DNA from 3 places in the Neptunomonas japonica JAMM 1380 genome. Region 1 is predicted to be linked to each of the others. Evidence: riboswitches for the same ligand, from Rfam matches in the RefSeq annotation. Region 1 holds a riboswitch; each other region holds the start of a gene.
What was found. A riboswitch is a leader RNA that binds a small molecule or an ion and turns the genes downstream of it on or off. The one in region 1 is predicted to bind cobalamin.

Region 2: linked by a shared signal. The riboswitch ahead of NEJAP_RS09420 (TonB-dependent receptor domain-containing protein) and the one ahead of NEJAP_RS15140 (cobaltochelatase subunit CobN) in region 1 are both predicted to bind cobalamin.
Region 3: linked by a shared signal. The riboswitch ahead of NEJAP_RS14195 (TonB-dependent receptor family protein) and the one ahead of NEJAP_RS15140 (cobaltochelatase subunit CobN) in region 1 are both predicted to bind cobalamin.

Annotation. Positions count from the first base shown of each region.
Region 1 is NZ_AP014546.1:3,228,756-3,233,258, forward strand. Features, by position in the region: gene NEJAP_RS15140 (cobaltochelatase subunit CobN) at 1-2,574, opposite strand, end outside; cobalamin riboswitch at 2,672-2,805, opposite strand; gene NEJAP_RS15145 (NIPSNAP family protein) at 2,965-3,270, opposite strand; gene NEJAP_RS15150 (AzlD domain-containing protein) at 3,328-3,657, opposite strand; gene NEJAP_RS15155 (AzlC family ABC transporter permease) at 3,650-4,327, opposite strand.
Region 2 is NZ_AP014546.1:2,008,095-2,012,597, reverse strand. Features, by position in the region: gene NEJAP_RS09420 (TonB-dependent receptor domain-containing protein) at 1-1,735, opposite strand, end outside; cobalamin riboswitch at 1,895-2,109, opposite strand; gene NEJAP_RS09415 (fatty acid--CoA ligase) at 2,298-3,941, opposite strand; gene NEJAP_RS09410 (hypothetical protein) at 4,255-4,503, opposite strand, start outside.
Region 3 is NZ_AP014546.1:3,035,418-3,039,920, forward strand. Features, by position in the region: gene NEJAP_RS14180 (type I secretion system permease/ATPase) at 1-720, opposite strand, end outside; gene ppk2 (polyphosphate kinase 2) at 994-1,890, shown strand; gene NEJAP_RS14190 (phosphatase) at 1,906-2,133, shown strand; cobalamin riboswitch at 2,222-2,384, shown strand; gene NEJAP_RS14195 (TonB-dependent receptor family protein) at 2,417-4,342, shown strand; gene NEJAP_RS14200 (cob(I)yrinic acid a,c-diamide adenosyltransferase) at 4,395-4,503, shown strand, end outside.

The DNA of each region.
Region 1 (4,503 bases):
CATCGAGCTCAACATCATATCAACGGCTTGGTCAGTCCAGTCTTTGCCGTAGATATGTAACCCTAGTGGCATGAACTTTTCTTGCAAGCTAGTCAGGTAGTGGCCTACCTCATGCACTAACATATCGTCGTCTACTTCATCGAAACTGATTCCCATAATCGACAACTCGGCAGACATTGACTCGGCCAACTCATCTTTAAGTTCTAACTGCTCCACCTTGTCACGAATTTGCTGCACCAGCCGGTTGGAAATCGCTTGATTACCACTGCCGTGGCTGGTTTCAAAACTCTCGATAAGTTGGCGCAATTGCAGTAACTCATCATACAAGGGCGTGCTCTTAAGTGGTGGTGTTAGATGATCGACCATCACCGCCAACCCGCGCCGTTTCGCTTGAATACCTTCACCTACACCATCGACAATATAAGGATAAATACCGGGAATATCAGCGGCAACAATACGCGAATAATCATCTTCTGCGACCCCAACCGAGCGACGCGGCAAGAACTCATACGTGGAGTGGCGGCCCAGATGTACCAATGCATCCGCTTTAAAGCTGTCACGTAGATACTGATAAAAAGCCAAATACTGATGAGGCGGTGGAAATGCCAAATTAGCGTGCAGTAACTCTTCGTTAATCTCCCAACCACGCGGTGGTTGCGGCCCAATAAAAATTTTGCCAAACGTCAGGCCCGGTAACAGCAGCTGGTTTTGATAAGTCATTACATTGCCCGGTGCTTTACCCCAGCCACCCAGGCCTTCAATACCTGTTTGTTGCAAGGCTTTAATGATAGATAGCGCATCATCCATACAGAGTTTGTTATCACTGGAATTATTCGAACTATTGAGCGCTTTGGCAGGACTAAGGCTTTGCTGATAACAGGACTTTAATTGCCCCAGTAAGATTAATGCGCGTTGACGCGCCTTATGATCAACGCCCTCCAGCAGGTGATACATCTCTTCCATGGTATGTTGCAATGCGTTTTCAGCAAGTTCGGGCTTGCCCGCTTTTATTGCGGCTTCAAGCTGCTCGTGCAGTAAGCCAAAGGGACCAAACTCCATCTCTCGCTGCACGCTCGCGGGAAGTTGCTTAAACCACTGCTGATAATCTTTTGCCATCACTTTAGTGATTTTCTGGCTCATCGTTTTGAGTGCATGAACATCCCGAGGAAGATTAACTCCGCGCTCCTGCATCATATCCAGCAATATTTTCTGGGATGCCGGTAACTCGCCTGTGTCGTATCCATCAGCCTTAAGTTGCTGCAGAATCTGCCAGAGCGACGCGGGAACATCGAGGTTATCCGCACCAATATTGTGGCGTCCAGGAGGATGGTTGTAATAAATAATAGCGATACGCTTATCGTTGTTAGCCTTAGTTTGCAAGGCTTGCCAACGCTTGGCACGCGCTAATAGAGTATCAATACCCTCTGCCAATGGAGCAATTGCCTGCACTCGGATACCGGAGATTGGATCATCGATGTTATCTCCAGCGGTTGCGATAACCAAAGGTTGGCTGGCCCCCTGTAATTCGGGCATTGCTACCTGATAGTAAACCTTCTCTTGCGCGAGTCCATCCGAAGATAAGTGGCGCTCCAGCGCGGTACGGTCTCGCAGTTTAATGGCTTTAATCACCGGCACATTTAGCTGCTTAAGAACCTCAGTAACGGCTCCGCGCCCCTCACCTCCACCAATAACAAAGTCTTGTAGCATAACAATAGCGCTTAGCTGCTTACTGTAAGGCTTTAGCTGCTCTACAGCATCAACACCGGCCTCTCCCCAGTAAGCTAGAGCAGTCAAACAGTCGCTACCGTTTCGCTCTCGTGCCTGCTCACACAAACCGCGCAACATCGCGGCATCAGCAGGACGCCCGCCCCCCGCATGGTCAATAACCACCAGCAGTGGTTTAACGCTTACAGCAGGCATTTCAGTACTGAGTTGCCCTTTATATAACCACCTTAACCGAGGAACGGGAGAGGGAGTTTCAATGTGAGTCGCGGCGCCCAGACGGTGATAAACCCAGCTAAAAAGTAGGCTAGTGTTTTCACTACCCCCTGCCTGCCAGTAACTACGTGCTCTAATCCACTGGGCTTGATTTGGGTACTGCTGTAACTGCTGATTCAACCAACCATCAAAGTCATTATCAGGATGGGCTTTGCTTATCTCACGTAACTGTTGGTCATTATCAAACACAGATCTGTGTTCGAGTTGGCTAAGCTTTACTAGACGGTGATCACTATTGAGCACGAGTAATGGTTTTTGTACCTGGCGTAATAGTGGCTGTAATTCAGCGACACTGGGACCATAGAGGCCCATCGCTAATATGGCGAGGCTGTTGTTAATCAAATCGGCGGTTTGCTGTTCAGGCAACTGGCGCAATTGAGCATCTGTACGCGCTTTGATAACCAGTTGAGGATAACGCTGGATAAACTGGCGAGCGGCCTCCGCAACCGTCTCGGCATTGCGCTGGGAAACCAACACCAGTAAATAGTCTTGTTTGTTTTGCGTAGGCTCAGCAGCCCAAACAACGTGAGTTGTTGTCTGCATGAGAAGTAGAAGCGTCAGTATTAACAAACGCATAAATGTTAATCTCCAGGTGATGGCGTAAAAGGAGACGAACGTATGCCACTGATAATACTTATCAGAACATGTCATACCGCGTTTTCCCGCCCGGTGCATAGTTTAAGATTACTGATTCATGTATCTGGCTTTTGCATTAGCAAAGAACTAAGCAATTACAGTTGCGGGAACAGCCCCGGATTCACACCGGGTTCCATGAGAGCGTCGATTGAATCAACAGCTCAGTAACGCGGGTGTTTGTACAGGTCATGTAAAATTAAGTCAATTAGGGCAATCCTGATGAATGCCCGGTCAGAGTTCAAACAAGGGAGGTGATCGGCGCCCCAAAGAGCGCTGAGGGGATATTCTGGTAGGCTTCTTTTCTATGAAGTGTATAGATTCTGCCTCTTATCACTCAAATACTGGCTTAAAGAAACTACGCTCAAAGCTCAAAATGCATCGAGTACTTTTCGCATAATCAAAAGCGGCAAGACATTCAGGGTCATTGAACGAATCAATACGATATTGCTCATATTCGGCCAAGCTTGGAAACGTAAATAATGCCAGCGCTATATTGTTTGCCCCCTCTGACGGCAGAAAATATCCATTGTGAACGCCGCCAAACTTATTAACCAAAGGGATCCACATTTTTGCGTATTTTTCGAACTCAACAAGCTTGTACGGGTCAACCACATAGCGTAAATAACAGGTTACCATTTAAATCTCCTTATTTAGGTATTAAGCACTTCACTATCAGTGGTTTCTATTTTCGTTTTAACCGATTAACCAGCGATAGCCCCATAAAAAAGTCATACCGCCCAAAATAGGCCAAAGCAAACTTTTAAAATAGCTAGCCAAAACAACAGCCACACAGCCCGCAAGAATTTGCGCCAACTCCACTTGTAAGCCATCAACTTGTTTACTAAAAACAATCGGAGGAATACATAAAGCGGCTAAAATCGCTGGAGGTAACAATAAGAGTACCGGCTGACAGCGGGCAAGTAGTGGCCCTAGCTTGCCATGTAGCTGAATAAAAGAAAGGCGTATTAAGAAGGTAGCTAGGCCACATATAAAAAACAGTCCCCACAAACTCCACTCATTCATGTGGGCGCCCCATCACTGAATTAAAAGAACGACCAGCGATACGCGGTAATATCAATCCCGCAACAACCCCAGCAACAATCGCCAAAATAAAGCCTAAGTTATAAGGAAGTCCCTGTAAAAATATAGCGGCTAGCCCTGAAACCACAGCAACAATTAACAACAAACGATTAGTAATCGTCGACATTAGCATCGCCAAAAACGCCAACGGAATAGTAAAACCAAGCATCCATTGCGGCGGGATACTGGCTCCCACTGCAATACCGAGTATTACCGACAACACCCAACTAACCCACAATGCCACCGCAGTGCCTAAGTAATAACTAATACGTTCTGCATCCGTACGTTGTTGCTGATCAGGTGTGATACACAAGCCATAGGCCTGATCGCATAAGAGATACGCAAAGGGTAACCGGAAGCGTTTCTTTAGCGGATAAAATAGCGGCGCAAATGTCGCACTATAAATGGCAAAACGTAAATTAATCACGACTGTGGTTAAGACAATGACCACAAATGCTGCATTTTCTTGAATAAGCTGCATCGCGGCTAACTGTGCTGATCCAGCAAAAAACAACACTGTCATTCCCATGATTAACTCGGGGCTCATATCCAAAGCCACACCGTTAGCACCCACAATTAAACCAAACGGCAACACGCCTGACACCAACGGCATCAGATCTCTTACCCCTTGCCAAAATTGTGATCGACAATCCCGCACCTGCATAACTAACTATTACCCTTTAAAAAGTTAAACAACATTGGGGAAGATTACGCTGACTCACTAGCGCACTCAATAACTTAACAGCGCCTTAGATTATTTTTCTAGGCAAAACACTTTTGCGTAAAAGA
Region 2 (4,503 bases), 1.2 Mb from region 1:
GCTTGGCGCGTACTTGCCATGCCGGTGCTAACTGATACGTTGCACGCAGATCGACAGTACCAAAGCCTTCTAAAGAGCTTGTATTACTATCGCTGGTATAACGACGACCTTCAGCATGTAATGTTGCACCTAAAGTCAGTGCACCAAAATTACGATCAAGATTAAGATTGAGAATTCTGTCAGCTCGACGTGCTAAACGGTTACCCTTATTAGCACCTGAACGGACTTCAGGATCAAGAAATGAAAGATTACCGCTCAGCAACCATTGCTGCCATTGATAATCAGCACTTAGCTCTAATCCACGGATGCGTGCTGAGTTGATATTGCTAGGTAACCATCTGTAGGGATATAGAACCGTTGGCGAAGGCGCCCACGCAATCATGTCTTTAAAGGTTGTTTGATAAAGTGAGGCTTGCCAATTAACGTCCTGATACTTCCCTCTCAAGCTCAACTCAAAGGTGTCTGATTCTTCTGGTACAAGATCAGCATTACCGCCCCCGTAGGCATCTGAAGGATAGTACAAATCGTTAAACGAAGGTGCTTTAAAAGCGGTTCCATAAGAAGTAACCAGCTTGAGGTTATTATTTAATGGAATTCCCCAAGCAATACCGCCTGTTGTGTAGGAACCAAATTGCTCGTTATCATCAACACGAGCACTGAACTGCAGATCAGATTTGCCTAATGTTAGCTGGTATTGAGCAAAACCTGCCCAGTTGTTGCGATCAGTCACAACATAAGCATTGTTTGTGTCTATTTGATCGTTTATGTAGTCCAAACCAAAAATAAGCTGATTATCATCACTTATTAACAGATCGTTTTGAATAGTAAAAGAGTCACGTACTGTCTCATGACGGCTTTTAAATGCGCTACCAGAAAATGCTTTTGTCTTGTTCCAGCTTCGACCTGCAGACACATTAACAAGCCACATATCAGATACAGCAAAAGTGCCACTTGCACCCATGACTTTAGTTAGCGTATCGCTTCGATCCGAACTAAAGTCATCATATTCACTTTCAGAATCAGTGATAGAAAAAAAGCCTTCAAGCTCATGGCCTCCATCAAAACGCTGCCCCAGTCGTAAATGTAAGCCTTGATTGTGATAACCATCATCGTCGATATTTCCCGTCGTTTTTGCATCAAACCCATCCGTCGTAATGCCTGATGCAGTTACATTAAACCAACGGTTTTGATCACCACCCTGCAAACCAACTTCAGCTAAAGATGTACCATCTGAGCCTGCTGAAATGGTAAAAGAAGGCGTCAGCCTACCCGCACCACGGCGTGTGAAAATTTGGATAACGCCACCGGCAGCATCCGAACCATACAAAGATGAACGTGGTCCACGAACAATCTCAATACGTTCAATCTGACTAAGATTAAGTTCCTCAACACTTACTTGCCCTAGCGTAGCTGAACCAACACGGATACCATCAATCACAATCAATGAATTTTTAGACGATGTGCCGCGTAGGAAAATACTACTGGATTTACCAATACCACCTCTGTTGGTAATCATTACACCGGGAGTTTTTTGTAAAATATCAGCCACTGTAATTGCTTGTGAACGCTCAATATCTTTACGTGTTATTAAGGTAACTGAAGCCAGCGTTTCATCAACAGACTGAGCAGTACGAGAAGCTGTTACTAATATTTCATTAAGATTGGTTGTTTGGGCTGCAACCAAAGAGGAATAACAGCACGCCGTTGCTAAAACGGTGTTGGAAAGTTTTTTCATGGTTCAGATGGTGTCCTGTACGTGCCCGCCGCACGCCAATAAAATTAATGGCATTAACGAGCAGGAATGAACAGAAACACGACAACCGCAAAGCAGGCACTAGCAAGCTAGAACTGAAACGACAAGAATGTGCACCGTTGCATTAGCCCTCCGCTATGCCGACTGAGTAATGTTTGTGGCCGGTCTCCGGACTTACGAGAGGATAATTATCCCAACATTACGCCTTCCCATGTATGACACAGTGGCTTTTGTAATGCCTTAACTCGATTACCGTTGCGGGGGCAGTGTTGGCTTTGCTTGCTAAAGCTGAACGCACCAACTTCCCGTTTAAAATCCCGATTTAAAACAGGATTACCAAAAACTGTGTGCATTCTAGGGAGATGAACCTGTGGGGTCAACATCAAAAGTCATGAATAAATTTAACGATAAACCGCATTCTATTCATCTATGATTTTTATCAAGGCTGATAAAAAACAAGCGCGTAAAACGCGCTTGAGAGGAAGTAAAAAATAACTATTACAATTAACTGGCTTTATGAAGCGCTTAAATAGTTTGCATTTAATTAGTTATCGACTTGATCACGAATCAATTTCTTATTGATCTTACCAACACTGGTTTTAGGTATCTCGTCAACAATACTGACACGCTCAGGAATAGCCCACTTAGCAATTTGGCCACTCGCCACATATTGCTGAAGATGCTTATGAATATCCTCCGCATCAATTGAGTGACCTTCTGCAGGAACAATCATCGCAAACGGACGCTCCCCCCAACGTACATCGGGTACACCTACAACAGCGACCTGATTCACCGCTTCACTTTGGCTAATCAGATTTTCTAATTCTAGAGAAGAGATCCACTCACCACCGGTCTTAATCACATCCTTAATACGGTCTTTAATCTCTAACGTACCATCAGGTGATATAGAAGCCACATCTCCGGTATGTAACCAGCCGTTTTCCCAGAGCTCATCACTTTTTTCGGGTTCTTTGTAATAGCCCTGTGTTAACCACGGTGCACGTACTACAACCTCACCCATCGCTTCTCCATCATGGATAACCTCGTTACCCGCCGGGTCTACAATGCGCAGATCAACCAAGCCAACTGGCACACCGGTTTTAATCCTCTCAGACATTTGCTCTTCCATGGGTTGAGCAAGATCATCATGATGTAAATAGGTCGCCGTTAATAGTGGGCAGGTTTCAGACATACCATAAGCGGTGAAAAACTCAATGCCCCGTTCTGCCATATGCTTCGCCATACCCAAGGTTGGCGCACTACCGCCAGTAAGCATTTTCCAACCCGTTAAGTCGGTCGTTTTAGCGGCATCACTATCAAGAATCATCTGTAAGACTGTGGGGACACCATGCGAAAAAGTCACCTTCTCTTTGGCAAACAGCTCAACCAGCTTATTTGGTTCATAGCGGCCCGGATACACTTGCTTAATACCTAGCATGGTTGCCGTGTAAGGAACACCCCACGCATGCACATGGAACATCGGTGTCATCGGCATATAGACATCGTTTGAGCGCAACAAAGGCTGACCTTCGTAACAGCCTAACGTCGCAGCCATATTCAATGTATGTAACACGAGCTGGCGGTGCGAAAAGTAAACGCCTTTTGGATTCCCCGTAGTACCGGTAGTATAAAAAGTAGTCGCTATTGAGTTCTCATCAAAATCTGGGAAATCATACTGAGCAGATGCGCTAGCCAACAATGCCTCATACTCACCCAAGGTATTTAAACTAGTTTGTGCAGCATTTGCCTTATCTGATAACTGCACGTAACCACGCACACTTGGAATTTGCTCGCCAAACTGCTCAGCTAAAATGAGAAAGTCATCATGTACCAACACATAGTTATCTTCGGCATGATCCATCGTGTAGATGATCTGATCAAGACTCAAACGTACATTCACATGATGTAATACCGCACCAATCATGGGCACCGCAAAATAAGCCTCTAAATAACGATGGCTATCCCAATCCATCACTGCCACCGTATCGCCTGCCTGCACTCCAGCTTCTGTTAATACATTAGCTAACTTACAGATACGCTGGTTAAGCGTTTTATAGTCATAACGCAAAACATCACTATAGACAATTTCGTGATTTGGTTCGTATCGCTGACCAGAGAGCAGTAAGCTTTTAATCAGTAACGGAGATTGATGGGCATTCTGAGAGGGGTCGAGTATTTTAGTTTTCATTGTCTAGGCCTGTTGTTTTTATTGTGTCCTTCTAAAAACGACGTGCTTCGGTAACTAAGCACATCGTTCAACAAAGAATAAGTAGATGCACTTATTTTGGTTGTATTACAGCCACTCTCACAATAACAAAACAGATCAAAGTTGTAACATTTTTGTTCAGTGTTTAGCCAGCACTCACAAAGCTTGGCTATTCGTACTTAGTAAATAGACTAATAGATAGTATAAAAGGCTATTTTTTATGGCAGTGAAAGTAACCACAAAAAACAGCCAAACTCAGCTTACACACCTCAAACAATAACTTTCACCCTGTCCATTAAGGTACAGGCGACAACGGTGGTGGTAACACGGCCGCTGGATCAACCGGGATTTTACGACCAGTATTTGCATCATAAGGAAAACCCGTCGGGATAATATGCACACCTGTTGGGCAACTAATGAGTGCGGCTATACCAAGTATCATCCCCTCACCTCCTGCACCATAGCCACCTACAGAGATAGCTTTACAGCCAACTGTTTGTGTTCTATTGATTGCTAATTGGAGTTCTTGGGCTGCATCAACACC
Region 3 (4,503 bases), 190 kb from region 1:
CCTCGTTTGTAATTCAAGTAGCTGATCCTGCTTTTGCTGCCAGCGGGCGCGCAAGCGCGGCAACATCCCCATAGCCTCAATAACTTCTGAATTACGTAAGTTAAGCTGCGTTTCTTGAGTATTCTCAATATTGAGTTTATTCGCATCTTGAATATCTCTACGTGTGATTCGCTCATTAACGACAGCAAGAATAATCAAAAATATAGCGGCAGCCAGCGCGATGCTTCCCATTAAAGGATGGAAAAGATAAACAACACCTAGGTAGATAGGCAACCATGGCGCATCAAACAGTGTTAAAAGACTAGCACCACCCAAAAACTGGCGCAGCGTCAATAAATCTGACAAAGGCTGCGCAGTAGCAACACTGCCGCCAGAAGTCAGCGCCTGATGAAACAGAGAATCAAATACGCGTGGCCCTAGAGTTTTTTCCAACCTGTTACCCGTCACTATTAACACCTGTGACCTAACCCACTCTAACGTTCCCATCACCAAAAATAGAAAGACCAATAACAGCGTTAGCATTAACAGCGTTGATTCACTGCTGCTCGTTAAAACACGATCATAAACTTCGAGCATGTAGATAACAGGTGCCAGCATCAAAATATTGATGCAAAAGCTAAAAACCCCAGTTGATACAAAGGAAGTACGCGAAGCCGATAATGCCTGATATAACTCAGATTTTTCCACAGATTCTTTTGGGTTGTGTGACTGTGATTTCATAGTTTAACTGGATTCCATACGTTAATCAGGTGAGTGCACATTACTATAAACCTATATTTATTCAGTACTTTTTTATCAACAGCTTAGCGCCAAAAAAATAACAAACTATATCGAGACTAGAACTGAATACAAAATATTTCTATATTTACCTATCAAAAATGACATTTCGTAACATTTACATCAAATATCACTAATTAAGTGACTCGGATCAAAGGATTTGTCCCTAGAGAGAGGATAATTATTAATCATAAACAATCTTCAAAGGAGACAATGATGGATGATCTGGTAAAAGCCCCCGCGCAAGAAGCTATTGAAACACTTGAGGCTGCATCTGAGCTGAATGACTCAGCATCAGCAGAACAACAAGAAGAAAATAACACCAATACTCAAAAGCGAATCTCCCGCAAAGAGTACGAAGCCACTAAAAAAGATCTGCAAATTGAGCTACTCAAAATGCAGAGCTGGGCGCGTGAAACCGGAGAGAGAATTGTCATCCTATTTGAAGGTCGTGATGCCGCAGGTAAAGGGGGAACGATCAAGCGCTTTATGGAACACCTAAACCCTCGTGGCGCTAGAGTTATCGCTTTAGAAAAACCTACCGAAGAAGAAAAAGGTCAATGGTACTACCAGCGTTACGTCAAACACCTTCCAACCAAAGGGGAAATTCTGCTGTTTGACCGCTCTTGGTATAACCGAGCCGGTGTTGAAAGAGTTATGAATTTCTGCTCTCCAGCAGAATATCTTGAATTTATGCGCCAAACACCTGACTTTGAACGCATGCTGGTTCGTAGCGGTATTAGACTTTATAAATTCTGGTTTTCAGTTAGCCGTGATGAGCAGTTTGAACGATTCCAAGCACGCAAAGTGGCACCACTGAAGCAATGGAAATTATCCCCAATTGATCTTGCATCACTTGATAAGTGGGATGCATACACAGAAGCAAAAGAAGCGATGTTCTTTTATTCTGATACAGCAGATGCTCCTTGGACGGTTATCAAATCAGACGATAAGAAACGTGCACGTATTAATGCCATGCGCTTTGTCTTGAGCTCTCTTCCTTATCCCAATAAAAATCCGGATATCGACCTAACACCCGATCCACTTATTGTTGGTAATGCACGCGACATTCATGAGCAAGATGAACATATTTTCTTGCCTGACAATACATAACACGGAGGTAGAACCATGTCTCAGAAGCAAACGCAGCACTCACATAATGTTGTTGAGTCCTTTAAAGGGAAATTATCAACAGAACTGCAAAGCCAGATTGGCGACTCGAATTTTTCAGCATTAGAATTGATTGTAGAATCAGCTATCAGCACTGCCGTGCTTGAAGAACTCGAAAAAGCAGCCGACCGTATCGAGAAACTATCGCATGACATCCGTAATTTTGCCGAAAGTTATGATAGCTAGACGATAAAAAAGTGGCTGTTCACAAACCATTTGTGCACAGCCTACATCCCTCCCCCTTACATTGCATCACGAAAAACCTCCCTGTAAACTTCGCCCCAGCCATCCAGGTGCCTCTAATAAGGTTAAACGGGAAGAACGGTGCGTATGACGCTAGCCATAAAGCCAATACAAAGCCGACACTGCCCCCGCAACGGTAATCGATCCATACAAGATTGAGAGTCCGGATACCGGCCTGCTTCTCATCCAACTCAATGCGCGGCGGGTGCATACCCTGAGGTTTTACATGTATCGATTAACACCTATGCTAGCAGTAGTAGCGTTAGCTAATATGCCATCTATTTCTTTTGCCTCTTCAATAACCAACCAACCCCTTCATATAACGGTATCAGGTACACGTTCATTATTATCAGAAGAGATGTCGGGAAAATCAGTCAACGTCATTACGCACCAACAAATCAGCGCGAGTGGTGCTGCCAATATCTTTGAAGCACTGCGCAGTAGCGGCGCAGTCCAGATCACACAAAACTATACAGGTAATAGTAATGATGGCGTCGTTTCCATGCGTGGCTTTGGAGAAAATACTAGTCAAAACGTATTGATTTTGGTGAATGGCAGACCACTTAACAACCCTACACTAGAAGCCCCCGACCTCAGTATTATTTCTCTAAATAATGTAGATAGAATTGAAGTACTGCAAGGCAGTGCGGGGGTATTATATGGGCAGAATGCCGTCGGCGGCGTAATTAATATCATTACTCGCTCTATTGAAGGCTCAAACGCTCAGATTCAGCTTTCAATGGGCTCATATGACACAGCCAAGTTTTCTGTAGGTTTTGATCAACGTTATGATAATGGCCTGGGAGTACGCGTCAACGCGAACAGGAATACAAGTCATGGCTATCGTGATAACAGTGACACTGAGTATGGGCGTGTAAACGCTGGATTATCATATCGCTATAACACAGGTGAAATCGGCATATCACATCAGGTTATCCATGATAATCAACGCTTGCCGGGTTCCTTAAGTGATTATCAAGCTCTTACTAAACCCCAAGCAACAAACACACCTAACGACTTCTTTAACGCAGACGTTATTGTGAATGAAATAACATTATCTCAATCAGCATCTGAACACTTTTCATTAAATGCAGAACTCAGCCAAAGAGATAGCAACGGCAAGGGCTACCTCTATGGCAGCAACTCTCGTCAGGACACCCGGGTAAATTCATTTACTCCTCGTATTTCCGCCCACTTGCCTACACTTCATGGCGATACAATTCTGACAACAGGATATGACTATCGCGGCAGTGATTTCCAAGCTAATAATGCACTAGGAACAACAAATAGCCGGCAAGTTTCGCACGCGTTATATGCGCAAGTCATCCACCCTATAAGTGCTCAGGTTTTTGCAACTTTCGGCGCACGAGACACTCGTATAAAAGATAGCAACCGTGTCTCCAACAGCGATCACTCAGATTCAGCCTTTGTGAAAGAATTCGCCATTAATTGGAGACCAAAATCTAACCACCAGTTTTTTCTAAGACGTGATGAGAATGTTCGTTTCGCAGCAATTGAAGAAAATGGTTATACCCTCCCTAACATTAGCTTCCTGAAACCACAAAAAGGAACATCATGGGAGCTCGGCTGGAAAGGGCGCTATCAACAAACCAAATTAATGCTGAACTTGTACAGATTAGAGTTAAATAATGAGATTTTGTTTGATTCAGCAGCCAATGGCGGTTGGGGAGCGAACTTAAACTTAGATCGCTCACTTCGCAGAGGTGTTATCCTCAGCGTAGAGCACGCCTTGATGCAGAATATCAACATAGGTGGCACCTACACCTATACCGACTCGGAATTATTAGCCGGCTCGTTTAAAGGGAATGAAGTGCCTTTTGTTGCACAACATACACTTAATCTATTTGTGAATTATCGCTTTAATCAGCAATGGAATCTCTACCTCGATGGGCAATATACTGGCGAACGTTATTTAGCAGGCGATGATGCCAATACATTAAGCAAAACCGACAGTATCGTCCTTATGAATGCCTCATTAAAATGGCAGCATAACCACTGGACAAGCCAGCTAACTGTTAACAATTTATTCAATGAAAAATATGACGCATATGTAGGTTCCTCTTTTGGCTCTGCGTACCATTACCCAGCGCCCGAGCGAAACCTACTCTTTAATGTAGGCTATTCTTTTTAAATAGCGGCACATAGGGCTGGAAATACCAGCCCTGATTACTCGGGATAAAAAAATGGCCAATCGACTCACCAAAATCTATACCCGTACCGGCGACAAAGGCGAGACAGGCCTTGCTGATGGCCGGCGTGTATCGAAAACCTCTGAGCGTATTGAAACGCTGG